4 regions of the Brevibacillus sp. SIMBA_040 genome follow, and region 1 is predicted to be linked to each of the others. Evidence: riboswitches for the same ligand, from Rfam matches in the RefSeq annotation. Region 1 holds a riboswitch; each other region holds the start of a gene.

Region 1 (5,353 bases):
GCTGGACGAACTGGGAATCCTATGCAACCTTTTACTTATGGAGATTTCTCTATTAAATAAGGCACATCCTCCTCTATGTTCTCATTGCATTTCGAAAGCAGCGGGAGTAAGGTAAGAAGTAGATGACAGAGCGACCGACGAATTACATTTGGGCATGGTATTTATGGATACTTGCTTCCATGGAGGATAAAGGAATAGCATGAGTGACCAATTGACGCATTTTAACGAACAGAATCGGGCAAAAATGGTGGATGTCTCTGAGAAAGATATTACGAAGCGTGAAGCCATTGCCCACAGCCAAATCATTATGAAGCCAGGAACACTCGCGCGTATTCGCGAGGGACGTGTGGAAAAAGGGGATGTACTGGCGGTAGCACAGGTTGCCGGTGTGATGGCTGCGAAAAAGACGTGGGAAATCATCCCGATGTGCCATCCACTGCCACTTACTGGTATTGATATCCGTTTTTCGTTTGCAGATGAAACGACGCTTGAAGTCGAAGCATCTGTAAAAACCACCGGGAAAACAGGCGTGGAGATGGAAGCGCTGACTGCTGTCAGTGTGGCAGCCCTAACTGTATATGACATGTGTAAGGCAATGGACAAAGGAATGGTAATTGGACCTACAAGCCTCCTCAAAAAGACAGGCGGAAAAAGCGGCGACTTCATGCGAGGAGAGAAGTAACTCATGAAAGAGAAATGGGAATCCTATCCGAGCAGCATTCGGCTATTGGCGATTGCTGCCGTCATTTTCTCTACAGGAATGGCATGTATATGGCCGCTTGTAACGATCTATATTCACGATTTCTTAGGAAAGCCGCTTACTGTTGCCGGCTTTTTGTTGCTTTTGAATCAAGGGGCTTTTCTGGTTGGCAGCCTGGTTGGCGGGATGCTGTTTGACCGTTGGGGGAAAATGAGAACGATCATTTTGTCCTCCGCAGGAATCATTCTGATGTCGGTTTGCTTGGGCTTGACCCATGATTTTACGATCTACACGATTTTGTTCTTATTAAATGGACTTTTTTACGGGACATTGTCTCCGGTTATTAATGCACTAGCTGTTGTCATGTGGCCAGAGGGAGGCCGCAAAGGAATCAACATGATTTATGTGGCGCTCAATGCCGGGGTAGCTGCCGGGGCTGCTTTGGGCGGTATTCTGGCGAGCGTGTCGTTTGCCTGGACTTTCTTCGGAAATGCCTTCGCCCAAATTATCGTACTTGCCATGTTTGCCTTTATTTTGCCGCAGCATGTAAAAGCGATGGCTGTGAAAGCGAAGAACAAGGAAGAGCAGCTTACACAGGGTGCTGACAAGACAGGAATGAAAACTCCACCCACTCAGCCGGCGAAAAGGGTTGCCTGGGGAGCGCTTGTCATGCTCTGTGGGGGACTGTTGATCAGCTGGATCGTGTATGTCCAATGGACGACTGTCCTGTCCGCATATATGCAGTCACTAGGTATTTCCCTACGCCAATATAGCCTCTTGTGGACAATTAACGGAGGTTTGATTTTGTTCGGTCAGCCGTTGATCGCGTGGGTCATTCGTCGTTATGCTCGAACACTCAAGGCTCAAATGCTGCTCGGCTCGTATGTATTTGTTCTGTCGATGCTCATCTTGTCGCAAACGACGTCATACGCTGGATTTGTTGCTGCGATGTTCGTTATGACACTGGGCGAAATGCTCGTATGGCCAGCGGTTCCAGCTGTAGCTGCCAAGTTCACACCAGAAGGGCAGGAAGGCTTCATCCAAGGTCTTGTCTCAGGTACAGGCTCCGCAGGACGTATGCTTGGCCCACTCCTCGGTGCCTTCATCTTTCAAAACTTCCAGGCCCAGGGACTGCTGTACATCATGGCTGGTTTGGCACTGTTATCCGTCGTATTCTTTGCTTTCCACAGCTCTTTCCAAAAACGCAGTCACCAGATTCCAGTACAAACCGCAGAAAAAATGTAATTCTTCTTTTTTTATAATGAAAAGGCGCCACGCGCGTCTTTTTTGTTTTTTCCAAACAGGGGAAAACACGCCAGCTGTCGTGAGGAAAACGGAGAAAATGCGAGGATCTTTGGGATACATCCCAAGCGGAGTGAAAAAAGCGAAACACGCCCTTAAGCGTCCACCTTTGAGATGCCTCAGCGAATCCACGACTTTGGACGCGGTTTCGCTTTTTTCACGGAGCTGAGCAGTAACGCCCCCAGCAAGTATCCCAAGAATCCGGAGCATTTTCTCCGTTTTCCTCCCCACCACCACAGCTCAATAAAGTGCTTTTCCCCAGCGCCCCCAGGTGTCTTGACACAAAACACCCGCTCAAGTAATATAAAATTGCTAAAACATTATATTCCGTGTGCTTTACTTATAAAGAGAGGCGGAGGGACTGGCCCTATGAAGCCCGGCAGCGGATCTGTTTTCATATCGATTCAGGTTGAAGAAAACAGATGCTGTGCCAATTCCAGCAGGATCTTTCCTGACAGATAAGGACGTGACGAAGCTGATCTACCCCTTTTCTGTAAAGAAGGAGGGGTTTTTTTGCAGTGTAGAATCATGCAGTACCCGACAGAAAGGAAATGAAGAACGATGCGCATCCAACCCTCCGACATGATTGATCGGTTGCCGACCCAGTTTTTCGCTACCTTGGTAGCAAAGGTAAACAAGGTCATTGCTGCTGGTCATGACGTTATCAACCTAGGACAAGGCAATCCTGACTTGCCGACACCGCCCCATATTATTGAGGAATTGCAGGCCCAGGCAGCTCAGCCGCTTCATCACAAATATCCGCCATTTTCTGGTCGAGTGGAGCTGAAGCAGGCAGTTGCACACTGGTACAAGCAAGAGTTTGACGTCGATCTCGATCCGGAAGAAGAAGTAGCGATTCTGTTCGGTAGCAAAACCGGGCTTGTAGAGATTTGCCAGGTGCTGATGAACAAAGGGGACGTAGCTCTGGTGCCAGACCCGGGTTATCCTGATTACTGGTCAGGTGTAGCCGTTGTCGATGGTCGGATGGTCATGATGCCGCTCACAGCGGAAAATCAATTTCTTCCAGATTACAGCAAGCTATCCCAAGCGGATTTGGAGCGGGCCAAGCTGATGTTTCTGAACTACCCGAACAATCCGACTGCGGTGAATGCACCGTACGAATTTTATGAAGATACGGTTCGTTTTGCTCGTAAAAACGAAATTGTTGTTTGCCATGATTTTGCCTATGGAGCAATCAGCTTTGACGGTAAAAAACCGGTCAGTTTCATGCAGGTTCCAGGGGCAAAGGAAGTGGGCGTGGAGTTTTATACACTGTCCAAAACTTACAATATGGCTGGGTGGCGCGTAGGCGCGATGGTTGGAAATCGTGAGCTCGTTCGTTTGATCAATTTGATTCAAGACCATTATTTTGTGAGTTTGTTCGGAGCTGTCCAAATGGCTGCTGCACGAGCCATGACTGGTTCGCAGCAGTGTGTCCGCGACCTGGTGGCTGTATACGAGGGTAGGCGCAATGCGCTTTATTCCAACCTGCATCGCATCGGCTGGCAAGCACAGCCATCCCAAGGCTCGTTTTTTGCATGGCTGCCAATCCCAAGCGGCTTTACCTCCGTCCAGTTTTCCGATATGTTACTGGAAAAAGCGCATGTCGTTGTAGCTCCGGGGGATGGCTTTGGGCCGACGGGCGAAGGCTACGTTCGTGCGGCGCTGCTATCGGATGAACAGCGACTGGCTGAGGCCGTAAAGCGTATTGAAAAATTGGGCTTGTTTACCCCCAAAAAATAGGTGTTTGCAAAGGATCAGACCACATATGCTGGTAAGCAGCAGGTCTGGTCTTTTTTTTGCGATGAAAACGGAAAAGTGGGCAAGAATAGTGGTGAGCGAAAAAAGTAGGGGTAATTATCAATAAAAATCATTCTCAGCGTTGACAGATAATGATTTTCATTATACGATGTTAATGATAATTAGTCTCAACAAATTACTTGTCATTTATGCAAAGCAGGAGGGTAACATGCGCTATCAGATTAACGGTTACACGGATATGTATACGGTGATCGCCAACGAGCGTAAGGTAGGCGGAGCCATTGAAGCGGGCCAGGTTCGGCTACGCACAGGTGAGGTCTTTGCCAATGCTGTTCTCACTCGTATGGAAATGTCAGGTGCGCATTTTTGCTCGATCGGTTTTGTGACGGAAGAAGGACAGCGACTCATTGTTCACGTAAATGATATCAGCATGATTGCTGATGCGCGTCACGTAAATGTGTGTGAGCTGACCAACGATTGTATGCGAGCTGAAAAAACAACAGATCGCCTGAAGCGTCTAAAGCGCCTCTGTGAATTGAATGAAGGCAGCTGTACACCAACGTTCCAAGAGGAAGCATTGCTTTTGGCAGAGGACATTGGTGTAGAAGAAGCGCTGAAGCATGTGGACCTCTCATTCTTGCCACAGGTAGAAAAAGCGCGTGTCTTCCGTATCGCGTAGATACTTTGATGAATACATAGACCCCTTTCCTTTTTACGGAAAGGGGTTTTTTGCGCCTGTTTGAAGCAGGAATCGTGGTATAAAACCACCAATCGAGCGAACAATCGCTCGACATAGTCAAAACCTATCTCCCCATAGCTAGCGAGGATTGGACATTGTTTAATGACAGTGATAAAACAAATATAGGCAAAATCAAGGGGGAACGGAACATGGAGTACAAATTTTCAAAATCGGTAGAAGCATTATCCTCTTCGGCGGTCCGGGAAATCTTGAAGCTGACCCAAGGCAATCAAGTGCTCTCACTGGCTGGAGGCTTACCAGCGGAGGACTCTTTTCCCATCGCAGAAATGCGTGAAGCCTTTGTCCGATCATTTGATCTCGGAGCAAAAGCTCTTCAATATGGCTTAACAGATGGATATCTTCCACTTCGCGAGTGGGTTGCATCTCGCATGAAGCAAAAACAGATGAATGTTGGCGTGGACAATATGTTGCTGACTACCGGCTCCCAGCAGGCCGTCGACTTGCTCTGTCGTGTCTATTTGGACGAAGGCGACGTCGTGCTGGTAGAAAATCCTACGTACCTGGCTGCGGTCCAACTGTTCCAATTTCGAGGGATACGCGCCATTCCGGTGGATGGTGATGAAGAGGGCATGGATTTGGATGATCTGGCACGTAAAATTGCGCAGTATCGCCCAAAAATGGCTTACGTGATTCCGACCTTTGCAAATCCTACCGGAAAGGTCTGGAGCTTGGAGCGCCGTCTCGGATTGCTTCGTCAATGTAAAGAAAATAATATTTTGATTTTGGAAGACGATCCGTATGGCGAAATCCAGTTTGACGGGCAAGAGCCGTATCGTTCGATTTTCTCTCTCGACGAGCATCCGGAGGACTCTTGCGTCGTTTACACCAGC
Region 2 (5,353 bases), on a different contig from region 1:
ATTGCGAGAGGGACAGATCGCCATCCTGGTAGAAGGAAGTCCGTTTGCGTTGCTTGGTCCCACGACCTTGCTACAATTTTTTCAGTCGCCAGATGACTATTACTTGCGCTGGAGTCTGGCTACATTCAACCGGACGATGCGTGTATTTGCCATGATTTTGTCGCTGATTTTGACCCCTGTTTACGTGGCGGCACTTACATACCATTACGAGATGATTCCAGCAGACCTGTTGCTTTCCCTTGCCCAATCACGTTCACGTGTGCCATTGCCGCCATTATGGGAAGCGATTTTGATGGAGCTCATCATTGAGCTTTTGCGGGAAGCAGGTGCCAGATTGCCTACCAAGGTCGGTCAAACGATCGGTATCGTAGGTGGTATTGTTATCGGTCAGGCGATTGTGCAAGCGGGATTTACGAGCAACATCCTGATTATTATCGTGGCCCTTGGTGCGCTCTCTTCGTTTATCGCGCCCAGCTATATGATTGGCTCGACCATTCGAGTCATTCGCTTTCCCATGATCTTGTTGTCGGGATTATTGGGGGCTTTAGGGATTGTTGTTGGCTTTAGCTTTCTGGCCAGTCACTTGCTGCGTCAGACCAGCTTGGGTCGTCCGTATATGTATCCGATCTACCCGGTTCGTTTCTCGGATTGGAAAGACGGCTTTATTCGTGCACCACTATCTTCCCTGACTGAGCGAAACCATTTTTTCTCGCCCAAAAAAGTACGTCGTTTTGATCGTGACAAGGCAAAAGAAAAGAAAGACATCGACGAGTAAGAGAGGCTCTTATGGACACCAATATTGAGGTAAAAAAAGGGAACACGATATCAGCGTTTCTGGCTGGATTTATGGTTCATGGTACCCAACTTGGAGTCGGGGTTCTTGGTTTTCAGCGTGTCATCGCAAAGGAGTCAGGACATGATGCGTGGATATCGGTCATTATGGCCGGGCTATTTACCCATCTGACCGTATGGGTGATTGTGAAGACCTTGCAGAAATACCCCTCGTCAGACATATACGGAATCCAGAACGACGTGTTTGGAAAGTGGATCGGGACGTGCTTAGGAGTCGTTTATTTGACGTATTTTTTTATGTCAGCGGGTGTGGTATTACGTACCTACATCGAAGTGGTGCAGACATGGGTGTTTCCGAATTTGCCGACATGGATATTGTCAGCGATCATTCTCATTCTTGCTTTTTACACGGTCTTGGGAGGGATTCGTGTAGTCGCTGGCTATACGTTCTTTTCAGTGGCGGTCACGATTTGGCTCATATGTGACCTGTACTTTCCGCTACAATTTGCACAGTGGGAGTATTTATTTCCGATTTTGGATACGAACATGGAGCAGCTTTTCAAAGGCATGGTAGCAATGTCGTTGACCAGTATCGGCTTCGAAGTCATCTATGCCGTGTACCCGTATGTGCAAAATAAGGAAAGAGTGGTTAGCAGCACACAATGGGCCATACTCGTTACCTATTTGATCTATACGTTAGTCATGGTCGTGTCGCTGGTCTTTTTTAGTCAAGGACAGTTAATGAGAACGATCTGGGCGACGCTCAATCTGAAAAAAATGGTGTACATGCCTATTATGGAGAGGTTTGAGCTTGTAGGCATTTCCATGTGGCTACTCGTGGTTCTGCCAAACATCATGATCTTTCTCTGGGCTTCTGCACGTGGGATCAAACGATTGTTTGGCTGGAATCTGCGCAAATCGTTGTATTGGATTTTACCTATCATTTACATCGCTTCACTGGCACTTCTCACCAGACAGGAGATGAATCGGCTCAACGACATTTACTCCAAAATCGGAATGTATGTCGCCTACATATATCCGTATTTTTTGTATTTAATGGTCATCATAAAGCAGCGTGCCAAGCGAGCGAAGGAGGGTGCGTCAGATGCATCTATACCCGAATAGCCAGAAAAAATGGTTCATGCATTATTGGGCTATGTGGTGCTCCCTAATCTTGATGATGACAGGCTGCTCGGACAGGCAGATTTTTGACGAGACGGGCCTCGCTACCGTAGTTGGTTATGACCAGTTGAAAGATAAAAATATTCGCGCCACCATCGTGATGCCCTCGATCAATCCGGAAGCAAAGGAAAAAATTCAAGTGATTTCTGCTGTGGGCGAAACCAGTAAAGGAATTCGCGACCGTACGAATTTGCAATCAGATAAGCGGATACTGGGAGGGCAAATACGCGTAGCCCTGTACAACGAGCATTTTGCCCGAAATGGAATTGGCAGCATTATTGATACGCTGTATCGGGATTCCTCTCTTTCCAGCAGAGTCTACCTCTGTGTATATGATGGAGATACTTATGATCTCTTGACATACCCGTATAAGGAAGAAGGAAATATCGGGATCTATATGTATAGAATGATTGAACAAAATATAAAAGGAGAAAAAATCCCTTCGTCTACCATGCATGAATTTTTCAGGGCTTACTATGATACAGGGATCGACCCAATCATGCCCTTTATTACGCGAAAAGGAGACGAATTGATGATTAAAGGGGTCGCCTTGTTTCGCGGCGATCGCTATGTGGGATGGATCTCGCCTAAGGAAGCTTTTCTGATCAAGCTTATTCATGGCAAGTTCAAAATTGGTAGCTATGATACCTCAGTGCCTGCTCAGATTTTCGGTCAGACCCCAAAGGATCAAAGTAATAAAAAAGATAAAGTACAGCTCGTCTTTGATACCATTTCAAGTGTCTCCAAAATCAAGCTGGAGCAAGCATCCCCTCCGCACTTTAATGTCCATGTTCGCTTGCATGCACGTATTCTTGAGATGACGCTTCCGTTGAAGCTGGAGGACCCCAAGATGATGAAGATTATGGAAAGGGCGTTGGAGCAGGAGATCGAACAGGAGCTGCAAAAGGTAATCAAAAAACTGCAAGCGATGGGTGTCGATCCTGCTGGCTTCGGCATCGTGTATCGTGCGAATCAGAGGGGCATGTCCGAGATGACCGTAAACGAATGGAGGAAGATGTTTAAGGACGCACAGTTTCAATTTCATGTGAAAGCAACCATCATCCGAAATGGCGTCATGGATTAGAAAAAACTTTTACCTACTATTACTATTGACTTACTATTTTCAAAAGCGATATAATCCGACTTGTATCATGAAAATATGCAAAACGAACATAATATACGTGGAAATCTTTCTTATCAAGAGAGGCGGAGGGACAGGCCCTATGAAGCCCGGCAACCGGTCTATTTTCGAATAGACGTCGCGGTGCCAATTCCTACAAGATTGATTGGATCTTGATAGATGAGAAGGGTGGATGCGAACGTATAAATTGCGTTGCAGCCCCTTTTTCGTTTGATGAAAAAGGGGCTCGTTTGTTTTTAACGGGAGGTGGAAATGGTTGATTCAACTGCGAGAGCTGCATAAGAGCTATCTGGTACAGGGAAATAAAATCCCTGCATTACTGGGGATTAACCTCTCAATCAAAAAGGGAGAGATATATGGGATTATTGGCCATTCCGGTGCGGGGAAAAGTACATTAATTCGTTGTATGAATCTGCTGGAGCGGCCAACTACAGGCGAGGTCATCATTGACGGTGTTGATTTGACCAAGCTGGATGATCGGAGGCTGCAGGAGCAGCGCCGTCACGTCGGTATGATTTTTCAACACTTTAATTTGCTGTCATCGGCTACGGTTGGTGAAAACGTCGCTTTTCCGTTGAAGCTGGCAAAGCGCCCCAAAGCCGAGATCAAGAAAAAGGTGGACGAACTATTAAAGCTGGTGGGCCTTGAGGATCATCGGGACAAATATCCGGCACAGCTGTCAGGCGGACAGAAGCAGCGGGTAGGGATTGCACGGGCTTTGGCGAACGACCCGAAGGTACTCTTGTGTGATGAAGCTACATCGGCGCTCGATCCACAGACGACCAACTCCATTTTGGCGCTGCTCCTCGATATTAATCGCAAGCTGGGGCTGACTATCGTACTCATTACACATGAGATGCAGGTCATCCGCTCCATTTGTGATCGGGTAGGTGTTATTGACGGTGGCCTGATTGTAGAGGAAGGCGATGTGCTTGAAGTATTCCTCAAGCCGAAGCACCCGACCACACAGGAATTTGTAGAGCAGGTGGCTGATTCTCATGAGCTGCGCGAAATGGTAGCGCATGAGAAGGCTTCCGGTAATCGCACGATCGCACGCGTCACCTTTTTGGGGGAACAGACGTACAAGCCGATTCTGTTTCAGACGATGCAAGAGACAGGTACTGTGTTCAGCATCCTGCAAGGGACGATCTCACGGATGAAAGATACGCCGTATGGTCAGCTTGTTGTCGAGCTGGAAGGCAATGCAGAACAAAACAAGCAGGCAATCGAGAAGCTGCGTGAGCGTGGCCTGGAAGTGGAGGTGATCTAGATGGAGTGGCTGGAACTAAAAAATGTGGATTGGTCTGAGATTGGAATTGGGACAGTAGATACACTCTCCATGCTTGGTTTTTCAACCTTGTTTACCATCTTGATTGGATTGCCGCTGGGCATCATTCTGTTTCTCACCTCAAGAGGGCAGCTTCTGGCCAACCGTGGATTTTATCTCGTCGCATCTTTTATTGTGAACGTCCTGCGTTCCGTTCCTTTTATCATTTTGATGATCTTATTGATTCCTGTTACCAAAGCGATTGTAGGTACCTCGCTGGGAGTACTTGGCTCCATCCCGCCGCTGGTCATCGGGGCAGCGCCATTTTTTGCCCGACTGGTCGAAACCTCTTTGCGGGAAGTAGATCGCGGGGTAACGGAGGCAGCACAATCCATGGGTGCTTCGAATTGGCAAATTGTCTGGAACGTACTTTTGCCGGAAGCCCGCTCGGGTCTGATTGCAGGGATTACGATTACGACAGTCGCCCTCGTTTCCTATACGGCGATGTCCGGGGTTATCGGTGGCGGTGGCTTGGGTGATCTGGCGATTCGCTATGGATATCAACGCTTCCAGACTGATGTCATGATTGTTACTGTTGTTATTTTGTTAGTGTTGGTTCAGATCTTGCAATCGCTGGGGGACCGTCTGGTTCTCAAATACAGCCGCAAGTAAGGTCTTTCCATAAATCGTTTTAGAAGTGGTTTACAAATAAAGGGGGAAATCTACTGTGAAGAAACTGGTTGTATCTGTACTTTCTACTGTATTGGCATTTTCTTTGGCAGCTTGCGGAAGCAAAACAGAAACCGCTCCTGCTCCATCTACAGGTGGCGCACAAGGTGGACAACAACAAGAAGTTACGTTGACTATTGGTGCTACTGCTGTACCACACGGGGAAATCCTGAAGTTTGTTCAACCTAAGCTGAAGGAACAAGGTGTAAACTTGGTGATTAAAGAATTCACTGACTATGTAC
Region 3 (5,353 bases), on a different contig from region 1:
CATCGCGAAAATCTTAACGTCGCCCAATCTCTTTCCTCCTAACTTCATCGTGCATGATTTTTTTGGGGAACCCGAACTAAGCATGCCATTCTTATTGTAACACAACGCGAGGCGTTCGTTTCATCCAGTCTCACCATTCTACACATATTAAGTAATTGGTATTTATTATCGACTGGAAAATTGTACCTAACCATAGAGGTGAAAAGCAAGCTGGCACGCTGTCAGAACCGACCAGATGAACTTTTTGTTGTTTGTGCACACACTATTTCGTAGCGGTACGATATTTCCTGTGTCGGAGGTGCCCTGTATGCTTGTCTTTTCCAGATTCCCGCGTATTATCTCTTTCACTTCGGTCCTGATCGTTTTTCTGATGAGCTTGTCTTTAGCTCCACCTGCCGAAGCCCAGCCCCCTTATGCCAAATGGGGCAGAATCGCCATGCAGCAAACAAAGCAAAAGCATCCTCACGCTCAAATCGTTGATTATTTGCACGTCGGACGCATAAAGAAAACGCCCACCACGTCTGAGGAGACGTTTAAGCTTTTGCTCCAGGAGGGCAATCGCAGGTGGGCGCTACTCGTTCATATTGAATTTGAAACCAAAACGGAAAAAATGGTGCGTATCACTTATGAAGAAACACGATGAGCTAGTCGGCTAGCTGTACCATTTCTTTCATCATCTGATCCATGTCCATATCGGCTGCCATCCCATACGCGCGACGCATGTTTCCGTCACCATCGACGAGGAACATGCGAGCAGTATGGGCGATCGTGCCATCTGGCTGCTTCAAAACCGCAATTCCGAAGTCCTTGGTCACTTTTTCTACAGCCTGTGCATCCCCACGCAGGAACTGCCAGCCGCTTTGGTCGGCTTTAAATTTATCCGCGTATTGCTGCAAGACCTCAGCTGTATCGAAATCAGGATCAAACGTAATGGAGATGAATTCTACCTTATTTCCAAACAGGTTCTTTTCTTTTAACTGATCCTGCAACTTAGACATGTTGTAGGTAGTCGCCGGACAAATATCGGGACAATTGGTAAACATAAATTCAACCAAGCGGACCTTCCCTTTTCCTTCTGAAAAAGTAAAGGCAGACCCGTTGCTGTTATCCAAGGAAAAGTCCTGGAGCGGCTTCATAACGGGAATTTGTTCTCTCGCCATGTACTTGTAGCCAAACACCCCAACGATTGCCAGAATAATAATTCCTGCCAACACAGTAAACCAGTGCTTTTGCAGCCCGGATGCCTGTTGTGGCTGTGCGCCTTCACTCACGAATGCTTCCTCCCCTGCTTTCCCAAACGTTTTTCTCTATGTATGCCTATTCCTTCTCACCAGGCCATGCCAGCATTCCGCCTACCATATTCGCCACGTCATAGCCTTGTGCACTCAAATATTCCGTAGCTGAGTGACTGCGTGCACCGCTGCGGCACACCATCACAATCGGAGTGTCTTTATCCAGTTCCTCTAGTCGATGCGGTAAAAAACCAAGCGGGATGAGCTTTGCCTGTTTAATGTGACCAGAATTCCACTCCTCCAGCTCGCGTACGTCGATCACTTGTACATTTTCATTTGCCTCCAGCTTCTCCAAAAGCTGCTGAGGTGTAATTTCCTTTACGCTATTTTCCATGGTCATTTATCCTCCTATATGTACATTACACGCATCATGATCAACTCTCATCATATCATACGGAATTACTCATTTCTAACGGGTCCCACAGCGGAGTGTGAACGTCCAAAGGCAAATTTGTGACGGTTCTATATCTTCCCTTCACGAATCCATGTCACGATGCGAAGCGTACCGTAGAGGGATGCCAGCAGCAGACAGACGAGCATAAACATCCATTTTCCAAACTCGTTGATTTCTCTGAGTCCGCTTCCGTTTTCGATGACAAAAATACCGTAATAGATGACAAGCCCATAACAAAACAGGTTGAGAACGATCAACGCGATTCTCTTCGCTATTTTCTGTTGGTTTGTTGTAGGTTCATCCTGCAATCTCGATTCCTCCTCCAGCGTCCGCGATAAAATATCCTCTATTCCACCCTGATAACTCATAATTAAAGATTGACAGCCAAGCATTGTTTTTCATACAATTGTGACAACAATAACTGACACACTTATTCATCAAGAGCGGTGGAGGGACAGGCCCTATGAAACCCGGCAACCAGCATATGCCTATGCGCGGTGCCAATTCCTGCAGAATCCATAGATTCTGAGAGATGAACGCAAGCCCGCGCATGACCGGAGCCTTCTTCTTCTCAGGAGAATGGCTCCGTTTTTTATTGCATTCATTCTACCATAGAAAAAGGAGAGATGATGATGTCGGATCAACAACAATGGAAGCCAGAAACACTTGCAGTCCATGGGGGACAAGAGGTTGACCCTGTAACAGGCTCACGTGCTGTCCCTATTTACCAAACGACCTCCTATGTTTTCCGTGATACAGAGCATGCAGCGAATTTGTTCGCTTTGAAAGAATTGGGCAATATCTATACACGGATCATGAATCCGACACAGGACGTTTTTGAAAAACGTGTCGCTCTTCTGGAAGGCGGCGTAGGTGCTTTGGCGACAGCGTCTGGTCAGGCAGCCATTACGTTTGCCATTCTCAATATCGCGCATGCAGGAGATGAGATCGTAGCGTCCAGCAGCCTGTACGGCGGTACGTACAATCTGTTTGCTCATACTCTTCCACGCCTCGGAATCAAGGTTCACTTTGTAGACCAGTCCAATCCTGAGAACTTCCGTGCAGCGATCAACGAAAACACCAAAGCACTCTTTTGCGAAACCATCGGCAATCCACGCATCAATGTAGCCGATCTGCAAGCGATTGCCGATATCGCTCACGAAAACGGCGTTCCGCTGATTGTTGACAATACCTTTGCCAGCCCAATCCTGTGCCGTCCATTTGAGCATGGTGCTGATATTATCGTCCACTCCACCACCAAATTCATTGGCGGTCATGGTACAGCAGTCGGCGGTATCATTGTTGACTCCGGTAAATTTGACTGGAGCAACGGTAAATTCCCTGGCTTGACGACTCCAGACCCTAGCTATCATGGCGTCGTTTATACAGAGGCTGTGGGCCCGCTGGCTTATATCATCAAAGCTCGCGTACAGCTTCAGCGTGACATCGGTGCTGCTGTAGCTCCTATCAACTCCTTCCTGTTCCTGCAGGGACTCGAAACACTGCATCTGCGCATGGAGCGCCATAGCCAAAACGCTCTCGCAGTGGCGAAGTTCCTCCAGAACCATCCAGCGGTTGAATGGGTTAGCTATCCTGGTCTGGAGGGCGATGCCGATCATGCCCTTGCGCAAAAGTATTTGCCAAAAGGAGCTGGCGCAATCCTTACCTTTGGTATTCGCGGCGGCGTAAAAGAAGGCAAGACGCTGATTGAATCTGTGAAGCTATTCTCCCATCTGGCAAACGTGGGCGATTCCAAGTCGCTCGTCATTCACCCAGCGAGCACCACGCATCAACAAATGAATGAAGAAGAGCAGGCTGCAGCAGGTGTAACACCTGGGCTGATCCGCCTCTCGATCGGTACAGAAGCGATTGAGGATATTATTGGCGATCTGGAGCAGGCATTGAAAAAAGCAACTGAGCTTTCCACTGTCAGCTAATTGAACACCGCCCAAAAAGCACGTAACTCGTTAAGAGAGTTACGTGCTTTTTCATGTGCGTTTCGATTAAATTCGAAAAACATTGAATATGATATTCGAATATTTTATAATCAACCTATCATTTCATTTGGAAAGGGTATCCAGACATGAACCTATTAAATATTGGCACAGAACGCACAACCTATCATCTCGAGCTGTCGTTTTCCCCTCTCTTTGAAGCGGCACTCGGTATTGCAGCTGTCACTTATGATGACATTCGACCGACGCTGGAGCAGCCAGCAGAGTATTGGCAACAGCTTATGGATGAGCTCGATCCCGTCACCCTGCGTGAGCTAGACTATGCCAAACAAAACAACACGTGGAAAACCTTGTTGCAACTATTGCATCAGCAATCGTTTTCTGACCTGTCCACCTTTCTCTCCTATGTCAAAGGGTTGCCATCGGAGGAGCTGCGTTATCAGGCTCTTCCCTATTTGGGCGAGGAGCTGCAAGACCTGCGTCAGAAGGCCGCACGTGGAAGTGACTCAGCGATTTACGCACTCCAGAATGCCTGTCGCTCTCACCTCTTTTTCCCGGCCTATATCGCTCACATTGGCTCCACCGAGCCGGAGAAGCTGCGTAGCCACTTGCTGCTTCTGATAGAGGGCTGGTACAACACACACGTGAAGCCGCGGGAAGCTGAAATCAGCAGTATTCTGGAGCGTGACTGCAGACATAAAAAAGCGATGCAGGAAAGGCTTTCTGCCGAAGCTTTTGTCGAGTGGGCGACACATGGCAGCTATCCGCCGGAACCCGCTATTACCCGTGTGCTGCTCATCCCCCAAATCATATACCGCCCTTGGACCATTCACGCCAATGACGCGGGGACCAAGATTTTTTACTATCCGGTAGCTGACGAGAGCCTGCATGACACTGCTGACCCGTATCGTCCGTCCCAGATGCTGGTGCAAACGTTGAAGGTACTGGGAGATGAGTACCGCCTGCGCCTGGTCAAAATGCTTTCGGAAAAAGAGATGAGTCTGCAAGAAATGACTGAGAGATTAGGCGTTGCCAAGTCTACTGTACATCACCATCTGTCTCTTTTGCGCTCCGCTCACCTCGTCGAGGGAAAAGGGAACAAATACAGATTCAAGCGCAAAGCATTGGATAAAATGCCCGTCCTGCTGCAGCAATTTTTGGGGGATATGGCCGATGATAACTGCTGAACAGCCCGTTTCCGTCTGGCGTTTACGATCGTATCGCCTGATTTTGTTCGGTCAATTGATTTCAGAGCTGGGGGCTTCACTTGGTACGCTGGCTTCAAGCTGGTTGATCTACCAGGCTACAGGCTCCGAGGCCGCTGTTGGCGGGATGTGGCTCCTCTACTTCTTGCCCTCGCTAGTTTTGCAGCTGATTATTGGTCCTTATCTCGATCGATTCGACAAAAAGCGTGTCATGGTCTTTTCGCAATGGATGAGAAGCGGCGTGTTTTTCCTCACATTCGGGGTTATCCTCATCCAGCCTGAAGCCCTTTGGCCGCTGTATCTCATTTCTTTGTTCAACGGTCTGATCCAGCCGCTCTATGTTCCTGCCAGCCAGTCACTCTTGCCTTCTATTGTCAAAGGGGAGAGTCTGGTGCAGGCAAATGCCTATTTGGACAGCGCGTTGCGAATTGCAATGATCGCGGGACCTCCCCTGGGTGGACTGCTTGTAGCATGGATCGGAGGCACAGCTGTAATCGGCTTGGTATC
Region 4 (5,353 bases), on a different contig from region 1:
GGTGGGCCTCCTCTCGCATCTGTTTTGAAAAAACAAGGGTATAAGCACATGGTTTATACCCTCGTTCCTTTTTACCCTTTATTGAGTGATTTCACGGTTCCAACGGTCAATCCAAGCCTTGGAATTTTCGTTTACGAATTTCATATCCAGCTTTTGCAGCTTGTTGATCGTTTCTTCGCCATATGTTACGCCTTTTGCTTCTTCATCTGTAAGCTTAACAGCCGTGTTAACTGGCGAATCTATTTTTGCTTTCGCTGCTTTTTCCTGAACGTCCTTGCTCAATTGATAGTTGATGAAGTCTTCAGCCAGCTCTTTGTTTTTGCTGCCTTTTACGATGTTTACCGTATTCATTACTGCGTAGCCACCGCTAGTAGGTGCTACAAACTTCGCTTCTGGTACTGCTGCCTGAATATCCTTGAAGTACATTTCCATGATTGGTCCAACTGCAATCTCTTCTTGGCTGAACATGTTTACGTACTCAGATGTTTTGTCGTAATACTTCACTACGCCTTTGTTTACTTCTTTCATTTTGGCAAACGCTTGGTCTTCGTTAAATTCTTTGCTTCCAGCCACTTTCGAAGCGCTGTCGAGGATCATTGGGCCAGTTGTGGAGGTGATGCTTGGCAGTGTCAGCTTGCCTGCCAGCTCTGGGTTCCACAGGTCTTTCCAATCTTTGATTTCGGTTTTTACGATGTTTGGATTGTAGGCAATCCCGAATTGTCCAATCGTGTAGGCAGGACCGTAGTCTTCACCCAGTGGAGCTTTGGCAATATCATAAATCTCGTTCAGGTTAGGGATGCGCGTACGATCGATTTTCTCAAATGCACCGCTATCGATACCTTGTTGAGCATAATAGTCGGAAAGATAAATCAGATCGACATCTGAGCTGCCTTGACGGACTTTATTCAGACGCTCTGCATTGTTCCCGATTTCCAGAACGATTTTGACGTTATGCTCTTTTTCGAACGGCTCATACACTTCTTTGCGGAAAAAGTCTTCGGAGAAACCCCATGTAGAGATGACCAGCTTGGTTGGCTCACCCTTTGCTGCTCCACCAGCAGCCCCTTGTTGTGGTTGCTCACCACTGCCACAGCCAGCCAGTGCCAACGAGAGTGCAGAAAAGGATAGGATTCCTGTCAGTAATTTTTTCATTTTAACTTCCTCCATTTCAGGTATCGCCTGAGTCTTATTCTTCCATTGGCTTAGGATTCAACGTTTCTCTGTTTTTATACAACCTGCAACCGTTGATAAACCCCCTACTGTTCCACCGTTCGCGTTTATCTATGCATCAACCACACCCTTATAAAGGTAAAATTTGTTAAAAAGAAAAAAGAAAAGTACCCTTGATTAGAACGTTTCATTCTAAACAAGAGCACTTTTCTTCGTAAACAAAGAGAAGCGACACCCGTTTTCGCCAAAGCTTATGGTCTTCTCTTGAGATAGATCAAAAGAGAAAATCCAAATTACTCTGTCAGGTATTCAGTTCTGGTTCTGTCAGAATAACATTCGTAATCGCCAGCTGTGTAGCAGCGTCGTAGTCTCGTAGTACAGCCTCTATGTTCAGGCCCATTTCTTCTTCCAATCGTTCCCGTAGTCTTTTCTTATATAGAAGAGACATTCGGAAATCGACTTCGAGCTTTAGTGATGGGGCCTCACCCTCCAGCGCAACAGAGCGCGGAGAACGGCGATGTTTGGCATAGAAGGTAATCATTTGGTTCTCGATCGTTACTCTCAGTAGAGTCGTTCCAAATCCGAACAACTCTTTTGCTATCTCATTATATATAGCAGATAGCTTTTTTCTGATTTCATTCGTATCCAATAGTGTCATGGCCATCACCTGTGAGAACATATATCAGGTTTGTTTTTTTCCATTATACATATGTTCTGCTCCTCTAGCAAGTAATCATTCGTATTTTGACTAAATTTATTGCTTGCGACCTGTATAAACTACAATTTTTCAATCTAAATACTTCACTTAGTTTTCCTTGCGACAACTTCCGACAAAATCGTATTGAAAATATTCGAATATAATTCTCTTAGATTTTCCTCTGTCTGCTCATCATTTTTAAAGCCATACTCAAATATTGTGTACTGCCCATTTTTGTTGATAAATCCAGTTGCAAACATTCCTGAATTTGTTGCTGGCGCTTTAGAATATGTTAATGCTTCCTCTATGAATGGATAATACGACTTCTTTGATCCAATAAAAAACACAGGGTATTTCAAGTTTTTATAAAGATCCGCAAATCTGGCACTAGATGCTTCTTCAAGAAACTCTGGCATAATAAATAAAGCGTGAAATTCTGTATCAGGAGTGCTACTCATCTTTCCAAGTTCGATCTCAGTGAACTCTATGTTTTTTTCGTCAACCATAGGAGGATTCCCTACAACGCCTATTTTTATTGTTTGCTCGTTTGGGAGAAGGACGGATTCATCAATGTTCGCACAGCCCGCAGTCAAAAAACAACATGATAAAATGAGAGTAAAAAGGAATTTACACAACGAAATCGCCCCATCCCCTTTTTTACATATAATACCATATTTGAGTTTAACCTGAGAAATAACTTGGCGATTTTCTCGAAAGTTAATATTTTTAAAAACATTTGACAGACATGAACAAGCAAGCTATAATCCAACTAACCGAATCAGATTTTATCGATTTAATTGAATAAAACGTTCTCTTATAAAGAGAGGTGGAGGGACTGGCCCTATGATACCTCGGCAACCTATCTCGATAGATATGGTGCCAATTCCAGCGGAAAACATTCCGGAAGATAAGAGAGGTGTTCTACGACTGTTTCACGATGACAGTTTCTAACCTCTTCTATTTTCAGAAGAGGTTTTTTTGCATACTTACGCAATACCAAGTTCTCTACCCTCTTTTCGGCATTACTTTTCAATATATATAAAAAACAAGGATTGGGGAGAAATTCAAATGAAAAAGACAGGTCTGTTACTCACATCACTGCTACTCGCGGCATCACTCGTGACCGCTTGCGGAGGCAAACAAGAAGCTGCACCAGCAACTGGCGCAGCTGAACAAACAAGCGTCAAGGTTGGTGTAACCGGGGGACCACACGAAGAAATCATGAACAAAGTAAAAGAAGTGGCAAAAACAAAAGGATTGGATGTAGAAGTTGTCGTCTTCAACGATTATGTACAGCCGAACCAAGCCCTCGATAAAGGAAACCTGGACATCAACAGCTTTCAAACAATTCCTTTCCTCGATAAATTCAATCAAGACCATAAAACAAAGCTGACCATCATCGGCAAAACCGTGACTTATCCGATGGGGCTCTACTCCACCAAGCATAAAAAAATAGAAGACATCCCAGACGGCGGTGTTGTCGGCATCCAAAACGATCCTTCGAACCGCGCTCGTGCCCTGCAACTATATCAGGCAGCTGGTCTGATCAAATTGAAGGATGGCGTAGGTGACAATGCGACACCTCTGGATATCGTAGAAAATCCGAAGAATCTGAAGTTCAAAGAGCTCGAAGCAGCATTCCTGGCGCGTTCCCTAAACAACGTTGAGGTCGCTTCGATCAACACCAACTTTGCAATGGAAGCAGGCTATTCCCCTAAAAAGGATGCGATCTTTGCTGAAACCTCTGATTCACCGTATGTAAATGTCCTCGTTGCCAATGACAAAAACAAAGACAATCCAGCTTACCAAAAGCTTGTTGATAGCTATCGTTCCGAAGAAGTAAAGAAATTCATCGAAGAACGCTTTGAAGGTTCCGTGCTTCCTTCCTGGTAAAAATTAAGTAAGCAGCAAGGAGACGTTAAGAAATGATACAGCTAACCGACATTCATAAGTCATACAAAGTGGGCAATAAGCAGGTCGAGGCTTTGAAGGGCGTCTCATTGAACGCGGAAAAAGGGCAAATCTATGGTGTCATCGGCTTTAGCGGAGCGGGGAAAAGTACCCTGCTCCGTACCATCAATTTGCTGGAAAAGCCGACGAGCGGTTCTGTTATCGTAAATGGTCAAGATATGCTTTCTCTGAAAGAAAAAGAGCTGCGTCAGGCACGCAAAAAAATCGGCATTATTTTTCAGCATTTTAATCTGCTGTCATCTTACAACGTTTTCGACAATGTAGCTGAGATTTTGCGTATGAACCGCGTTCCAAAGGATGTCATCAAGCAAAAGGTCGAGGATCTGCTCCGACTGGTGGGACTTGCGGACAAGGCAAACGCTTACCCTTCCCAGCTGTCAGGTGGACAAAAACAGCGTGTCGGCATCGCCCGTGCGCTGGCTACCGATCCGGAAATCTTGCTCTGTGACGAAGCAACCTCGGCGCTCGATCCACAAACAACCGAATCGATTCTTGAGCTTCTGCTGGATATTAACAAGAAATTCGGCCTGACCATTGTCCTAATCACACACGAGATGCAGGTCATCAAAAAAATCTGCGATCATGTTGCCATCATGGAAAACGGTCACGTCATTGAACAGGGCTCGGTGCTCGATGTTTTCAGCAATCCGCAGCAACCGACCACACGTAACTTTATTAAAACGATTTTTGATGATGAAGTCCCTGCGGAAATACTGTCCAAGATCAAGCAAACTGGACCTTCTGCCAAAATTCTTCGCGTCGCTTTTCGTGGAGATGCAGCGCTCGATCCCGTTCTTGGAACGCTGTCTGCACGTTTCCCGGTAAGCACCAATTTATTGTACGGCTCGATTACTTCTATCAAAGGAACCGCACTCGGCATTCTGCTTCTTCACATATCCGGTGAGCAGCAAGCTGTGCAGGACGGCGTCGCTTTCCTGCGTGAGTCCGTCTACAACGTAGAAATCGTAACACGAGAGGAGGTAACCCGGTAATGGATCGTTTGACAGAAATGATTCCCGTATTTGGGCAATCGCTGCAAGAGACTGTCATCATGGTGGGCATCTCCTTGTTTATCGCTACGATCATCGGGATTCCACTGGGGATTCTGATTGTCATTACCCAGGGCAATCATTTGTTTCCGAGCAAGGTTATTTATCACACGTTGAATACTCTCATCAATATCGTTCGGTCATTGCCCTTCATCATCCTGATGGTCGCCATCATTCCTTTTACAGAGCTGGTTGTCGGTACCTCGATCGGAATCGAAGGAGCAATCGTCCCTCTCATCGTCTATACAGCGCCTTACATCGCCCGTTTGATGGAAACGGCACTGCTCGACGTCGATCGTGGTGTGATTGAGGCTTATCGTGCGATGGGTGCATCCCGTTTACAAATTATCTCTCGCATCATGCTGCGCGAAGCAAGACCCGGCATCGTCTTGTGTCTGACGATCGCTACGATCGGGTTGATTGGAGCCACCGCGATGGCAGGTGCTGTAGGTGCAGGTGGACTCGG

Evidence for each region. A riboswitch is a leader RNA that binds a small molecule or an ion and turns the genes downstream of it on or off. The one in region 1 is predicted to bind S-adenosylmethionine.
Region 2: another riboswitch for S-adenosylmethionine. It lies ahead of SB752_RS20500 (methionine ABC transporter ATP-binding protein); the one in region 1 lies ahead of SB752_RS14165 (pyridoxal phosphate-dependent aminotransferase).
Region 3: another riboswitch for S-adenosylmethionine. It lies ahead of SB752_RS20580 (homocysteine synthase); the one in region 1 lies ahead of SB752_RS14165 (pyridoxal phosphate-dependent aminotransferase).
Region 4: another riboswitch for S-adenosylmethionine. It lies ahead of SB752_RS11720 (MetQ/NlpA family ABC transporter substrate-binding protein); the one in region 1 lies ahead of SB752_RS14165 (pyridoxal phosphate-dependent aminotransferase).

Annotation. Positions count from the first base shown of each region.
Region 1 is NZ_JAWRXI010000007.1:242,934-248,286, forward strand. Features, by position in the region: gene SB752_RS14150 (DNA-3-methyladenine glycosylase family protein) at 1-56, shown strand, start outside; gene moaC (cyclic pyranopterin monophosphate synthase MoaC) at 200-682, shown strand; gene SB752_RS14160 (MFS transporter) at 686-1,945, shown strand; SAM riboswitch class I at 2,340-2,467, shown strand; gene SB752_RS14165 (pyridoxal phosphate-dependent aminotransferase) at 2,564-3,745, shown strand; gene SB752_RS14170 (hypothetical protein) at 3,972-4,442, shown strand; gene SB752_RS14175 (aminotransferase-like domain-containing protein) at 4,652-5,353, shown strand, end outside.
Region 2 is NZ_JAWRXI010000012.1:61,070-66,422, reverse strand. Features, by position in the region: gene SB752_RS20515 (spore germination protein) at 1-775, shown strand, start outside; gene SB752_RS20510 (GerAB/ArcD/ProY family transporter) at 787-1,917, shown strand; gene SB752_RS20505 (Ger(x)C family spore germination protein) at 1,898-3,058, shown strand; SAM riboswitch class I at 3,166-3,281, shown strand; gene SB752_RS20500 (methionine ABC transporter ATP-binding protein) at 3,372-4,385, shown strand; gene SB752_RS20495 (methionine ABC transporter permease) at 4,386-5,054, shown strand; gene SB752_RS20490 (MetQ/NlpA family ABC transporter substrate-binding protein) at 5,110-5,353, shown strand, end outside.
Region 3 is NZ_JAWRXI010000012.1:76,145-81,497, forward strand. Features, by position in the region: gene rnjA (ribonuclease J1) at 1-48, opposite strand, end outside; gene SB752_RS20560 (YqzG/YhdC family protein) at 308-643, shown strand; gene SB752_RS20565 (SCO family protein) at 645-1,271, opposite strand; gene SB752_RS20570 (rhodanese-like domain-containing protein) at 1,318-1,626, opposite strand; gene SB752_RS20575 (hypothetical protein) at 1,755-1,994, opposite strand; SAM riboswitch class I at 2,118-2,225, shown strand; gene SB752_RS20580 (homocysteine synthase) at 2,319-3,623, shown strand; gene SB752_RS20585 (ArsR/SmtB family transcription factor) at 3,770-4,828, shown strand; gene SB752_RS20590 (MFS transporter) at 4,815-5,353, shown strand, end outside.
Region 4 is NZ_JAWRXI010000006.1:35,727-41,079, reverse strand. Features, by position in the region: gene SB752_RS11735 (ABC transporter substrate-binding protein) at 79-1,152, opposite strand; gene SB752_RS11730 (DUF2294 domain-containing protein) at 1,472-1,828, opposite strand; gene SB752_RS11725 (hypothetical protein) at 1,972-2,373, opposite strand; SAM riboswitch class I at 2,679-2,781, shown strand; gene SB752_RS11720 (MetQ/NlpA family ABC transporter substrate-binding protein) at 2,936-3,760, shown strand; gene SB752_RS11715 (methionine ABC transporter ATP-binding protein) at 3,793-4,830, shown strand; gene SB752_RS11710 (methionine ABC transporter permease) at 4,830-5,353, shown strand, end outside.